One region of the Ruminococcus sp. OA3 genome, then DNA from elsewhere that is predicted to be linked to it. Evidence: predicted binding sites of a transcription regulator. Region 1 holds the regulator's gene; the other holds the start of a gene.
What was found. Region 1 encodes Rex, which represses fermentation and respiration genes when NADH is low (regulators of the CRP and FNR family bind a similar motif). Its sites were predicted from a motif close to ATTGTTAANNNNTTAACAAT; they were not measured.
Positions count from the first base shown of each region.

Region 2: MCG98_RS11425 (acyl-CoA dehydrogenase) is a predicted target of Rex. The motif match lies at 5,636-5,655, and genes of this name have one in related genera.

Region 1 is NZ_JAKNTO010000001.1:2,801,811-2,809,257, reverse strand. Features, by position in the region: gene MCG98_RS12575 (S8 family peptidase) at 1-751, opposite strand, end outside; gene MCG98_RS12570 (S8 family peptidase) at 889-1,731, shown strand; gene MCG98_RS12565 (NADP-dependent isocitrate dehydrogenase) at 1,807-3,009, shown strand; gene abc-f (ribosomal protection-like ABC-F family protein) at 3,064-4,974, opposite strand; gene MCG98_RS12555 (redox-sensing transcriptional repressor Rex) at 5,126-5,779, shown strand; gene MCG98_RS12550 (NAD(P)H-hydrate dehydratase) at 5,852-7,366, shown strand; gene alr (alanine racemase) at 7,363-7,447, shown strand, end outside.
Region 2 is NZ_JAKNTO010000001.1:2,557,999-2,565,445, reverse strand. Features, by position in the region: gene MCG98_RS11450 (enoyl-CoA hydratase-related protein) at 1-610, opposite strand, end outside; gene MCG98_RS11445 (hypothetical protein) at 622-912, opposite strand; gene MCG98_RS11440 (4-hydroxyphenylacetate 3-hydroxylase family protein) at 909-2,360, opposite strand; gene acrA (acryloyl-CoA reductase electron transfer subunit beta) at 2,383-3,519, opposite strand; gene acrB (acryloyl-CoA reductase electron transfer subunit gamma) at 3,537-4,337, opposite strand; gene MCG98_RS11425 (acyl-CoA dehydrogenase) at 4,356-5,507, opposite strand; gene acrA (acryloyl-CoA reductase electron transfer subunit beta) at 5,809-6,945, opposite strand; gene acrB (acryloyl-CoA reductase electron transfer subunit gamma) at 6,963-7,447, opposite strand, start outside.

The sequences.
Region 1 (7,447 bases):
ATACCACAAGCGGAACCTGTAATTCAAGGGCCAGGTTCCGCAGATAGGAATAAGCCATGATAATATCTGATTCCTGGTAAACGGGTTCGGACCCTGAGTAATAAAAGAATTCTTTCAGGTAATCTTTGGCCTCCTTCAGTTTTACCATCGCAATGGTGGAACTGGGGGCAGCACCGATAAAATTTTCCTCCGGAATTGCAGAACCCGCCGTGACACTCGCCAGAAATGTACCGTGTCCGTTTGTGTCAGTTGAAGGCACAACCTCAAGAGGGGTATCAGACTGAAGCGCCTGGTTGATTTCCGCGCGGCGGTATTCGGTGCCATACGGGAAATGAGGAGGTACAGTGCCCCCCTGTATGGTCTGATCCCAGATGGCTTCGATTCTCGTATTCCCGGCAGCATCACGGAATACCCGGTTGGTATAATCGATTCCGGTATCTATAAATCCGATCAGTACACCAGATCCGGAAAGGTTCAGATTGGTGAGGTTCTGCACCTGTGTGATCCCTGATACCTCCAGGCTGGTGGTGTCCTGCAGCATAAACAGATTCGGAATGGTATTGTATCTCGTATACTCTAAAAGTGCCGTGTTCCTCGGTGCCGGAACATTGAGAAGAGAATACGCAGTATCCATTTCGAGAAGCCTGATCTCCGGCAGAATATCGGACAATGTCGAAAAATCAAATACGGAAGGGATAATGTAGTCATAATAATCGTTGGATATAATTGCTTCCTGCAAAGAATTTGGCATATGTGAAGTCCTGTTTTTTTACTATCCTATGCAGGAACTTATACAGTCAATCAGAAAGTTTTTTCCTGCCCTGCGAAACGGGGCAGGATGTGCCTCAGTTGAATACGTTAATATTAAATAAGCAAGAAGGTTTATGTATGCTGAAAGTTAATAAGTATGCGGGGAAAGGCATCGGTGTGGCTGTGTTGGACACCGGAATCTTTCCCCATATTGATTTCGATAACAGAATTTTGTATTTTCAGGATTTCGTACAGAAAAAGTCGGAACCCTATGATGATAATGGTCATGGCACGCATGTGTCCGGCATTATAGCCGGAAGCGGAAGAGCCTGTGGCGGAAAATGGCACGGCGTAGCACCGGGGTGTCATCTGGTAGGATTAAAAGTGCTCGACAAAGCGGGGAATGGGATGCAGCAGAACACGCTGCGTGCGCTCGACTGGATCAGGAGATATCATGACAGATTCCACATCCGTATTGTCAATATTTCAGTCGGATCGATCACACAGAATCAGCGGCAGCATGATGAGCTGATACGCTCAGTGGAAGTGCTCTGGGATCTGGGTCTGGTAGTTGTGGCGGCGGCAGGTAACGGTGGTCCACGCCCCGGAAGTATCACGGCACCGGGGAGCAGCAAGAAAGTGATCACTGTCGGTTCCAGCGATATGCTCGATGCGCATCATCTGCTTTCCGGGATAGGACCCACAGCGGAATGTGTCTGCAAACCGGATATCGTCTGCAGGGGCCACGAGATACTGTCCTGCGCTGCTGCACCATCCGGTACAGAATACGTAAGAAAAAGCGGTACCTCCATGTCCACCCCGTATATTTCAGGGGCGATAGCACTCGCACTTGAAAAAGACCCGCTGCTCACAAACGTGGAAATAAAAATGATGCTGCGGGACTGTGCTAAGGATCTTGGCTTTTCTCACAACCAGCAGGGATGGGGAGAATTTGATTTTGAGAAATTTATGAACTATTGACAATTATCCGACATTTGCATACAATAGAGAGCGTGTAAAGAATTGTACAATCAGGCATGGATACAGGAGGATACTATGGAAAAAATCAAGATGACGACCCCGCTGGTAGAGATGGACGGAGATGAGATGACACGGATTCTCTGGCAGATGATCAAGGATGAGCTGCTGCTGCCGTTTATTGATCTGAAAACAGAATATTATGATCTGGGTCTGAAACATAGAAATGATACAGATGACCAGGTGACTGTGGACTCTGCAAATGCAACGAAGAAATACGGTGTTGCTGTAAAGTGTGCTACGATCACACCGAACGCCGCAAGAATGACGGAGTATGACTTAAAAGAAATGTATAAAAGCCCGAACGGAACCATCCGTGCGATGCTGGACGGTACCGTATTCCGCGCACCGATCGTTGTCAGGGGGATCGAGCCCTGCGTTAAAAACTGGAAAAAACCGATCACGCTTGCAAGGCATGCGTATGGGGATGTCTACAAGAACACGGAAATGATTGTTCCGGGACCGGGTAAGGTAGAACTGGTATATACGGCTGAGGACGGAACCGAGACAAGAGAGCTCGTTCACAATTTTACAGGACCGGGTATCGCTCAGGGAATGCATAATTTAGATAACTCAATTGAAAGTTTTGCAAAGAGCTGTTTCAACTATGCGCTGGATACAAAGCAGGATCTCTGGTTTGCGACGAAGGACACGATTTCCAAAAAATATGACCATACCTTCAAAGATATCTTCCAGGAAATCTATGACCGTGAATATAAAGAGAAATTTGAAGCGGCAGGGATTGAATATTTCTACACACTGATCGACGATGCCGTTGCCCGCGTGATGAAAGCAGAAGGCGGATTTATCTGGGCCTGCAAGAATTATGATGGTGATGTTATGAGTGATATGGTATCGTCAGCATTCGGTTCGCTTGCAATGATGACCTCTGTCCTTGTTTCTCCTCACGGATATTTTGAATATGAGGCGGCACATGGAACTGTTCAGCGTCACTATTACAAACACTTAAACGGAGAAGAAACCTCAACAAACTCCGTGGCAACGATATTTGCATGGACCGGTGCTCTCAGAAAGAGAGGAGAGATGGATGGCATTTCAGAGCTGTGTGATTTTGCAGACCGGCTGGAAAAGGCCACGCTCACAACGATTGAAAGCGGAAAGATGACAAAAGATCTTGCCCTGATCACATCTATTCAGAATCCGACTGTACTTAACAGCAAAGATTTTATCCTGGAGATCCGCAAAGAGCTGGAAAAATAAATAACAACGGCAGGAGGCGTCTGATTGTATTATCAGACGCCTCTTTTTAATGATTTATTCTGCAAGTATTTCCCATTGCCCATACAGTTCCTCCAGCTTCATCTGAATATCCGCCTGTTCTGACGACAATTCAATGCATTTCGCAGGATCTGTTGCCACTTCCGGAAGAATGAGTATTTCATCAATGTCACTGCTGCGCGCTTCCAGAGCAGAAATATCAGATTCCAATTTCTTCAGATCATTTTCACGTTTTCGCCTGCGGGCCTGTTCTTCTTTCTGCTGCTGCCAGGAAATCTTTGTCTTAGACGGTTCCTCCGGTATTTCTTCTGCGGGTTTTCCGGTTGTACAGCGAAGTGTGAGTTCGTCCTTTTTTTCAACATAATAATCATAATTCCCAATATAATTGACGAACGTCTCGTTTACGAGATCCAGTATACGTGTCGCAGTCTGATTGATAAAATAGCGGTCATGTGACACATACAACACGGTTCCGGTGTACTGGTTCAGCGCCTGTTCCAGAATTTCTTTTGAGGTGATGTCCAGGTGGTTCGTAGGCTCATCCAATATCAGAAAATTAGCATTGGAAAGCATCAGTTTTGCAAGAGACACACGTCCGCGCTCTCCGCCGCTTAAGGTCCTGATCTGCTGAAAGACATCATCTCCGGTAAATAAAAACGCAGCGAGTACGTTACGGATCCGCGTCCCGGTCAGGTCGGGAAATGCATCGGATATTTCCTGGAAGATAGTTTTTTCCATGTCAAGTACATGGTGTTCCTGATCGTAGTATCCGATATGAACGTTGCTCCCCAGCGTAAAGCACCCGGCGTCCGGCTCGATCAGCTGATTCAATATTTTCAGGATCGTAGTTTTTCCTGTTCCGTTTGCACCGATGATTGCTACGCGTTCACCGCGTTTGACTTCAAAAGAAAGGTCATGAAACAGGCGCAGCCCAGGATAGGATTTGGAGAGAGATTCTACGGACAGTACGTCATTTCCGCTTTGAATGCATGGCTCCAGGATCAGACGCATCTCATCATTGACCTCCTGAGGTTTTTCCAGGACTTCGATTTTTTCCAGCATTTTTTCGCGGCTCTCTGCACGTTTGATGGACTTTTCACGGTTGAAAGATTTCAGTTTGGCGATAACCTCCTCCTGATGCCGGATTTCCTGCTGCTGGTTTAGATATGCCTTGATCTTTGCCGCGCGCACCTGTGTGCGTTTTTTTGCGTAATCGGAATAATTGCCTGTATATGTTGTCAGGACTGACTGCTCCAGTTCGAAGACTTTCGTTACGATGCGGTCGATAAAATAACGGTCGTGAGATACGATCAGGACAGCTCCGGGATAGCGCTGTAAAAATGATTCCAGCCAGGCAATGGAGTCAATGTCAAGATGGTTAGTCGGCTCATCGAGCAGGAGCACATCCGGTTTCTGCAGCAGCAGTTTTCCGAGTGCGACACGTGTTTTCTGACCTCCGGATAAGGTACTGATGGTTTTGGAAAAATCATCTTCCTCAAAACCGAGTCCTTTCAGTACGCCGGTAACTTCACTTCTGCATGCGTAGCCGTTTTCAAGCTCGAATTTTTCACAGATGCGGTGATAACTCTCCATCAGCCGCTCAAGTTCTGCGCCTGCAAGGTTCTTCATGGTTTCTTCCATCTGCCGCATCGTTTCTTCCATCTGAAGAACGGGACGTTTGATTTCCAGCACTTCATCGTAGAGGGAGGCGTTGCTGTTCATATCCTGATGCTGTGCCAGATACCCCAGCGTCCTGTTTTTTGCCAGGATTACCTCGCCGCTGTCCCCTGGCATTTCACCTGCAATGATTTTCAGCATTGTGGATTTTCCGGTGCCGTTCGCACCGACAAGAGCAGTTTTCTCGTGGTCCTCGATGTGAAAGGAAGCGTCATGTAATATAATATTGGTTCCAAAAGATTTTTCTATATTGTGGCATGATAATATCATTGGTAATTGTATCTCCTTATCATCTATAATCTGCTGACTGTCTCCATTATATGAAAAGTATGAAAAAAATACAAGAAAAACAGCGTTCTGTTTGACAAACTTATAACAAAAAGATATAATAAAACGAGGTATAAGACAGGAGGATCTGGTTTTGGACGGAAAGGGAATTTCCAAAGCAGTCATCACGAGGTTACCAAGATATTACCGTTATCTGGGCGAACTGCTCGAGAATGGTGTGGAACGCATCTCGTCCAACGATTTGAGCAAACAGATGAAGGTAACAGCTTCACAGATTCGTCAGGATCTGAACAACTTCGGCGGCTTTGGTCAGCAGGGTTATGGTTATAATGTGAGGTTTCTCTATAATGAGATTGGCAGAATTCTGGGGCTCGACCATGTACATTCCATGATTATCATCGGCGCCGGTCATTTGGGTCAGGCTCTTGCCAATTATGTTAAATTTGAGAAGCGGGGTTTTAAGATCATCGGTATTTTTGATACCAATCCAAATCTGAAAGGAAGTATGGTACGTGGGATCGGCATACAGATGCTGGATGAACTTCCGCAGTTTCTGGAGGAATACAGAGTTGAGATCGCAACACTTACGATTCCGAAAGACAGCGCAAAGGAAGTCGCAGAGCTTCTGGTTGCAAATGGAATCAAGGCGATCTGGAATTTTGCACATATCGATTTAAATCTGGTTCTTCCTTCAGATATTATCGTAGAAAATGTACATCTGTCAGAAAGCCTGATGCGGCTTTCCTATAACCTGACACATGCAGAAAATGAACAGAAAAAAATGTAGAGGATGTTGTACCTGCGGATGCGAGAAGGCGGATCGGGTACAACATTGTTTTGCTTTCGGGGAGGTTGTTTTATGAGACGTGTTGTTACCACACGGCAGATGAAGGAAGCGGATGAATATACGATCAGGAAAATGGGCATACCGTCGCTGGTCCTTATGGAGCGGGCGGCACTTGCCTGTGTCGAGGTATTGGAACGGGAATTTCCCCTGGAACAGGTTTTGATACTTTGCGGAACCGGAAATAACGGCGGTGACGGGATCGCCATCGGACGCATCCTGCATCTGGCGGGGTATGATGTATCCATATGCCTGACAGGAAGTGACGCGCATCGCAGCGAAGAAAATAAAACTCAGAAAGAAATTGCAGAAAATTATGGTACAACCTTTGTAAACAACCCGGACCCGGCTGAATATACTACTATAGTAGATTCCGTTTTTGGAATCGGTTTGTCACGTAAGCTTTCTCCTCAGTACTGTACGCTGTTTCAAAAAGTCAACGCATCATGTGCAAAAGTACTGGCTGTCGATATCCCGTCCGGTATACATGGAAATACGGCAGAAATTTTGGGGGCGGCTATCCGGGCGGATGTGACAGTGACTTTTGCATTTGCAAAACCGGGACTTTTGATGTATCCGGGTGCGGATTTTGCCGGCAGGCTGAAGGTCTGTGATATCGGAATCTACGAGGTGGAAAACACTGTTTATCAGCCGGATATTCACCAGATAGATAAAAAAGACCGCTCATGGATGAAACGCCGAAATCCCGGGGGGAACAAAGGCACCTTTGGTAAAATACTGCTGATCGCGGGATCGGTGAACATGTGCGGAGCATCTTATCTAAGCGGTATGGCTGGCTTTTTAACGGGAGCCGGTATGGTAAAAATTCATACGGTCAGAGAAAATCGTGTAATTTTGCAGCAGCAGTTTCCCGAAGCCATGTTGTCTGTCTATGATGACGGGGACCCGAATCTGTCAGGCCTTGATGATGCGATCAGCTGGGCGGATGTGATTGGAATCGGTCCAGGGCTTGGAACCTCACGGACGGCGGAAAAACTTTTGGACCATGTACTTGCAGCCTGCCGGGTTCCTCTTGTTATCGATGCGGACGGGCTTAATCTGCTTTCAAGAGATACGGACAGGCTGAAGGGGTTGAAATGCCCCTGTATTGTAACTCCTCATCTCGGAGAAATGAGCAGGCTGACAAAAATGGGTATTTCTCAGATTCAGAAAGACCGTCTGAAGACGGCATCTGAGTTTGCACGAAACTATCATACGGTGTGTGTACAGAAAGATGCCAGGACCGTTATCGCTGATCCTGACGGGATGATATTCATCAATACATCGGGAAACAGTGGAATGGCCACAGCCGGAAGCGGGGATGTGCTGACGGGAATGATCCTCGGCCTTCTGGGGTCAGGCATGCCGGCGAGAGAGGCCGCAGCACTCGGGGTCTGGCTGCACGGCTGTGCAGGGGAAGCAGCATCCCGGAAAGCAGGGGAAGCTTCTGTTATGGCCGGAAATCTGTTGGAAGAGATACCGGACTGTATAAAAAATGATGGTAACAATACGGAAGAAGGGAAAGTATGAAATCAGACAGCAGAATCGCTGCCAGGATCAGCCTGGATGCGATAGAAGAGAACTTCAGACAGATGAGGGCAAATATCAAAG
Region 2 (7,447 bases), 240 kb from region 1:
CAATTGGTCCGTTTTTGGCAACTTTTTCTGCCATTACCATTGCTTCTTCCATTAAGTTTTCAGCTGGAACTACTTTGTTTACAAGTCCGATTCTATATGCCTCTTCCGCACCGATTCTGTCGCAGGTAAGCAGCAGTTCCCTTGCTCGTCCTTCCCCTACGATCGCCTGCAGTCTCTGAGATCCGCCGGTACCTGTCATAATGCCAAGAGAAACTTCAGGGAATGCAAATTTTGCATTTTCAGCGGCAATACGCATATCACATGCAAGTGCCACTTCTACGCCGCCGCCCAGACAGTATCCGTTGATCGCTGCGATAACCGGTACTCTGAACTGATGAATTTTTTCAAGCACGGCACCACCGAATTTCGCGTAGTCTCTTGCCTCATAAAATCCGAATTCGCTCATCTCTTTGATGTCAGCTCCGCCGACAAATGCTTTCTCACCTGCGCCCTTTAAGATCACGCAGTATACGTCTTTCATTTTCTCAACCTGGTCAAATGCTTCGCCTAAATCCGTCAGCACTGCTGTACTAACTGCATTCAATTTTTTCGGAAAATTGATTGTAATCGTGCAGACATGGCCTTGTTGTTCAATTAATGCATATTCCATATCATTACTCCTTACTCTTCACGCATTTTGGCCTGACAATATGCGCGAAGTTCACTTTTAATTATTAAAAAATCCTCTTTGCAGACGGCTATAAACATCTGTCTGCAATTAGAAAATTCTTTATCTGACACACAATCCCGATTACATCCCCTCACCAGCAGACAAAAATCATAATCTTCTTCTGCGCGGTAAGGCGTAAATGAAATCTCCAGGTCTTTCAAAGATTCTTTCAGCTCATTTACAGCGGCAACCCGGTCATATACCGGGTTGCAGCCGCCGCAATATTTGATTCCTAAAATCAATCTTTTTTAATGTTGGCAATATTCTTTGCCAGTTCCTTTTTCTGTTCCAGATTGCTCTGGCGTGAGATCATGATACGCTGAGCCTGAGGAGAACCTGCTCCGTGCATAGACTCCGTGCGATATCCTACAGCCGCTGTTCCGAGAGAAATGTTTTCAATCAGGCGCATAATTCTCATTCTGTCCTCAACGGAAACACCTTCCACGCCAACCAGATATTTTTCAATATATGGTTTCAGTTCAGCTGTATTAAAATCTTTTTCAGACGGCAGAGTAACCATCAGACCGCCTGCGATATCCTCTGCAAGACGTACGATCTCATAAGGAAATCGGGTGATATTCTGTTTGCAGACATTCGCCAGCAGCAGGTCAATAATATAGTTGCCTGATTTTGTCTTGCATCCTTCACAGGAACAGGCAACACCACAGCTGAATAATGTTTCATTGAGATGCGTCATCTCAATCAGTTTGTCTTTTACGTGGGAAGCCTTAGCTGCACCGTTGTACTCTGCTGCCAGAGCCGTAGCACCGATCAGGACGTCACCCACACCTACCTTACATCCGCCGTAGCTCTGGCGATGATATCCGGAGAAGCGTTCTACCAGCATGCCGGCAAATTCAGTCTCTCCATTCATAAAGATTCGCTCATTTGGAACGAAAACATTATCAAAGATGACCAGCGCTTCATGTCCTCCGAACTCTTTATTACCGAGATCAATGTCAGCACCCTTTTCCGTCTTACGGGTATCACAGGACTGACGCCCGTAGATCATGAAGATACCTTCCGAATCTGTAGGAACTGCAAATGAAATTGCATAATCCTTATCATCGGGTTTCATTGCAATCGTCGGCATGACAAGAACCTCGTGAGAATTCACGATACCAGTCTGATGAGCCTTCGCACCGCGAACAACCACACCATCCGGACGGCGTTCTACAACGCGCAGATAACTGTCCGGGTCGGCCTGTTTGCTCGGTGATAAGGAACGGTCACCTTTCGGGTCTGTCATCGCACCGTCGACAACCAGGTCCTTCAGCTGAACATCATTTAAAAAGTTCTTGAAATTCTCATGATAGTTCGTGCCGCAAGCCTCATCAATTTCATATGTAGTAGAGAAAACCGCATTGTTGGCATCCATACCAACACATCTCTGAAAACAGGATCCGGTCTTCTGGCCCAACAGACGTAACATTTTAACTTTTTTCACAAGATCTTCCGTACTCTGATGAAGATGAGTAAAGCGGTTGACCTTCTGACCGTTCAAAGAAGAAGTGGCGGTCATCAAATCCTCATACTCCGGCTGGTTAGCCAGCTCATATGTCATCCCGATAGAATTCAGGGACGGGCGGATGATGGGATTGTCAACCGGATTTTCTACTAATTCTCCAAACATATATACTTTCAGGTTTAATTTTCTTAAACTCTCAAAGTATTCTTCCCGAGTCATCATTAGGCATTACCTCCAAATTGTATTATTTAGCAGCTTTCACGGCTTTGATTGCCTCAACCAGCATCGGGGCTACCTTGAACAGGTCTCCGGTGATACCGTAATCCGCAATCTCAAAGATCGGTGCCGACGCATTTTTGTTGACTGCGATGATGCACTCTGATTCCTGCATTCCCGCCTTGTGCTGGATCGCTCCGGAAATCCCCAGTGCCACATAGATCTTCGGATGTACTGTCTTTCCAGTCTGGCCTACCTGATGGTCTGCTGTCAGCCAGCCGCTGTCGATCGCTGCACGGGATCCTCCCACTACGCCGCCGAGTGCATCTGCCAGATCATGAGCGATCCTGATACCCTCTTCTACGTTCGAAGAAATACCACGGCCTACGGATACGACATATTCTGCTCCTACCAGGTCTACCAGCTTCTTCGCTGCCTTTATTACCTCTACAACTTCTGTCTGCATATCTGCTTCTGACAGCTCTACATTTGCTTTTACTACTTCTACTGCGTTTGCCTTCGCTTCGTCAAATGCACCTTTTTTCAGCACGCCTGGCCTTACGGTTGCCATGGACGGACGGAATCTCGGGCAGATGATCGTCGCCATCAGGTTTCCTCCGAATGCCGGACGGGTCATCTTCAGGTCTTTCGCTACATCATGAGGCTGTCCCAGCACTCTTGCTGTATTCGTCTTCGAGATCCTGTCTTCCGGCAGTACGGAGTTGTTTCTCAGGAACTCCTGATAGTTTGCTACATCTACATCCAGGTGTGTACAGTCTGCACACAGTCCCGTGTGAAGACGTGCCGCACAGCGCGGACCCAGGTCACGGCCGATGTTGGATGCTCCGATCAGGAAGATCTCCGGTTTCTCTTCTGCTACAATGTCGCAGATTACCTTTGTATATCCGTCTGTTGTGTATACTCCAAGCAGCTGATGATCTGCTACGATCACTTTGTCTGCCCCGTATCCACCCAGCTCTTTTGCAAGGCCTTCTACGTTGTCTCCAAGAAGAAGTCCTACCAGTTTTACTCCAAGCTCATCTGCCAGACGACGGCCTTCGGACAGAAGCTCGAAGTCAGTCGGCATCAGTTTACCTTCTCTCTGCTCGCAGAATACCCATACATCCTTAAAAGCAGATACATTACTACTATCGAAATTTTGCATGTCCTCTTTCTCCTCTCTTAGATCATATGTTTCTCAGCGAGCATTCCTGCCAGTTTATCACATGTTTCCTGGTCTGCGCCCTCAAGCATCTGACCTGCCCCCTTCTGTGGCGGTGTGAAAGATGTCAGAATGTTTGTCGGAGAACCTGCAAGGCCGATGTTATTTACATCGATGAGCGGGCTGTCTTTCAGTGTGTTGTAATCAAACACTTCCATCGGCTTCTCATATGCTTCATAGATTCCGCCAATGCTCATATAACGCGGTTCGTTCAGCTCTTTGATGCATGTGATCATACACGGAGTCTGTACCTTGATCGTCATATATCCGTCTTCCAGTGCACGCTGTACTGTCAGTGTGTCCCCGTCTTTACAGATGTTCTGTGCGTATGTTACCTGCGGCAGATTCAGCTTCTCTGCGATCTGAGGACCTACCTGTGCAGTGTCTCCGTCGATCGCCTGACGTCCGCAGAATACAATATCGTCTTTCTCAAGACCCATATGTTCGATCGCTGCTGCGATGATCTGGGATGTTGCATATGTATCGGATCCGCCGAACTCACGCGCAGAGATCAGTACTCCTTTATCTGCTCCGCGGGCCATGATCTCACGCAGCATTCCTTCTGCAGGTGGCGGGCCCATTGTCACTGCGATCACTTCGCAGCCTGTCTCGTCTTTTAATTTCAGTGCTGCCTCAACAGCATTCAGGTCATCAGGATTTGTGATCGTCTCCATGGAAGCCCGGTTCAGTGTTCCGTCAGGATTTACTGCGAGTTTGCCGGAGGTATCTGGTACCTGTTTTACACAAACAATTATTTTCATGATTATCTTTCCTCCTGTTTATTTGATTACGTTTTTAGCGATTACCATTCTCTGAACTTCTGATGTTCCCTCATAGATCTCTGTGATCTTAGCGTCTCTCATCATACGCTCAACCGGGTATTCTTTGATATATCCGTAACCACCATGGAGCTGAACAACTTTCGTTGTAACGGCCATCGCTGTCTCAGCAGCAAATAACTTAGCCATAGCAGATTCTTTTCCATAAGAAATTTTCTGTCCCTGGGAGCTTAAGTACTTTCTGCTCGCAGCGTCATATACCAGCCAGCGCGCTGCGCAGATACGGGCTTCCATATCGGCAATCTGGAACTGTGTATTCTGGAATTTGGAAAGCGGTTTGCCAAACTGAACTCTCTGCTGTACATATGATACCAGCTCATCCTGTGCGCCCTGTGCAATACCGAGAGCCTGAGCGGCAATACCGATACGTCCGCCGTCCAGTGTAGCCATGGCAACATTGTAGCCTTTTCCTTCTACGCCGAGCAGATTCTCCTTCGGAACAATACAGTCTTCAAAAACAATCTCTGTTGTAGAAGAAGCGCGGATTCCCATCTTATCTTCCACCTGACCGCGGGAGAATCCAGGATATGAAGACTCAACGATAAACGCAGAGATGCCCCTTGTCCCCTTGGAAGGATCCGTCATTGCAAATACAACAAAGATATCTGCAACACCACCGTTTGTGATAAAGATCTTGTTGCCATTCAGCACATAGTGATCGCCGTCAAGAACAGCTGTTGTCTGCTGTGCCGCTGCATCTGTACCTGCTTCAGGCTCTGTCAGACAGAAAGCACCGATCGTACCGCTTGTCATCTGAGTCAGATATTTTTTCTTCTGCTCCTCTGTGCCGAATTTCAGGATCGGCCAGCATGCAAGTGAGTTATGAGCCGCAACGATTACAGCTGTCGCCGCGCATTTCTTTGCGAGCTCTTCCACTGCCATTGCATAGGCAACATCATCAGCTCCTGCTCCGCCGTATTCTTTAGGCATGTTCATTCCCATAACGCCATAACGGAAAAGCTTCTGTACATTTTCCATTGGGAATTTTTCTGTGACATCAATTTCTGCAGCAATCGGTTTCACTTCGTTCTCAGCGAATTCTGCAACCATTTTTCTGACAAGTTCTTGTTCCTTTGTTAGTTGAAAGTTCACAGTCATTATCTCCTTTTACTTTATGTTTTTTTGGGGGTTACACCTCAGCCTTATAACTTCCCGTCAAGTTTTCCGGTTCACAGCACGGCTTTCACCGGTTAAAACTTCTCATAAAAATATTATAGCTGTTTGTTAATAAAAAATCAATATTTTTGTAGGTATTTCACCTGAAGTTTTTCTTTTTCATGAAAATTTTCCTGGAAATACCAAAATACGACGGCACTTTGCGTGTCCTGCCTAATGAAAAAGGCCCAGACTGCCCTTCCGTGTATGTCTGGACGCTGAGCCTTCTTTCATAATCTTATTTAGCAGCTTTCACGGCTTTGATTGCTTCAACCAGCATCGGGGCTACCTTGAACAGGTCTCCGGTGATACCGTAATCCGCAATCTCAAAGATCGGTGCCGACGCATTTTTGTTGACTGCGATGATGCACTCTGATTCCTGCATTCCCGCCTTGTGCTGGATCGCTCCGGAAATCCCCAATGCCACATAGATCTTCGGATGTACTGTCTTTCCAGTCTGGCCTACCTGATGGTCTGCTGTCAGCCAGCCGCTGTCGATCGCTGCACGGGATCCTCCCACTACGCCGCCGAGTGCATCTGCCAGATCATGAGCGATCCTGATACCCTCTTCTACGTTCGAAGAAATACCACGGCCTACGGATACGACATATTCTGCTCCTACCAGGTCTACCAGCTTCTTCGCTGCCTTTATTACCTCTACAACTTCTGTCTGCATATCTGCTTCTGACAGCTCTACATTTGCTTTTACTACTTCTACTGCGTTTGCCTTCGCTTCGTCAAATGCACCTTTTTTCAGCACGCCTGGCCTTACGGTTGCCATGGACGGACGGAATCTCGGGCAGATGATCGTCGCCATCAGGTTTCCTCCGAATGCCGGACGGGTCATCTTCAGGTCTTTCGCTACATCATGAGGCTGTCCCAGCACTCTTGCTGTATTCGTCTTCGAGATCCTGTCTTCCGGCAGTACGGAGTTGTTTCTCAGGAACTCCTGATAGTTTGCTACATCTACATCCAGGTGTGTACAGTCTGCACACAGTCCCGTGTGAAGACGTGCCGCACAGCGCGGACCCAGGTCACGGCCGATGTTGGATGCTCCGATCAGGAAGATCTCCGGTTTCTCTTCTGCTACAATGTCGCAGATTACCTTTGTATATCCGTCTGTTGTGTATACTCCAAGCAGCTGATGATCTGCTACGATCACTTTGTCTGCCCCGTATCCACCCAGCTCTTTTGCAAGGCCTTCTACGTTGTCTCCAAGAAGAAGTCCTACCAGTTTTACTCCAAGCTCATCTGCCAGACGACGGCCTTCGGACAGAAGCTCGAAGTCAGTCGGCATCAGTTTACCTTCTCTCTGCTCGCAGAATACCCATACATCCTTAAAAGCAGATACATTACTACTATCGAAATTTTGCATGTCCTCTTTCTCCTCTCTTAGATCATATGTTTCTCAGCGAGCATTCCTGCCAGTTTATCACATGTTTCCTGGTCTGCGCCCTCAAGCATCTGACCTGCCCCCTTCTGTGGCGGTGTGAAAGATGTCAGAATGTTTGTCGGAGAACCTGCAAGGCCGATGTTATTTACATCGATGAGCGGGCTGTCTTTCAGTGTGTTGTAATCAAACACTTCCATCGGCTTCTCATATGCTTCATAGATTCCGCCAATGCTCATATAACGCGGTTCGTTCAGCTCTTTGATGCATGTGATCATACACGGAGTCTGTACCTTGATCGTCATATATCCGTCTTCCAGTGCACGCTGTACTGTCAGTGTGTCCCCGTCTTTACAGATGTTCTGTGCGTATGTTACCTGCGGCAGATTCAGCTTCTCTGCGATCTGAGGACCTACCTGTGCAGTGTCTCCGTCGATCGCCTGACGTCCGCAGAATACAATATCGTCTTTCTCAAGACCCATATGTT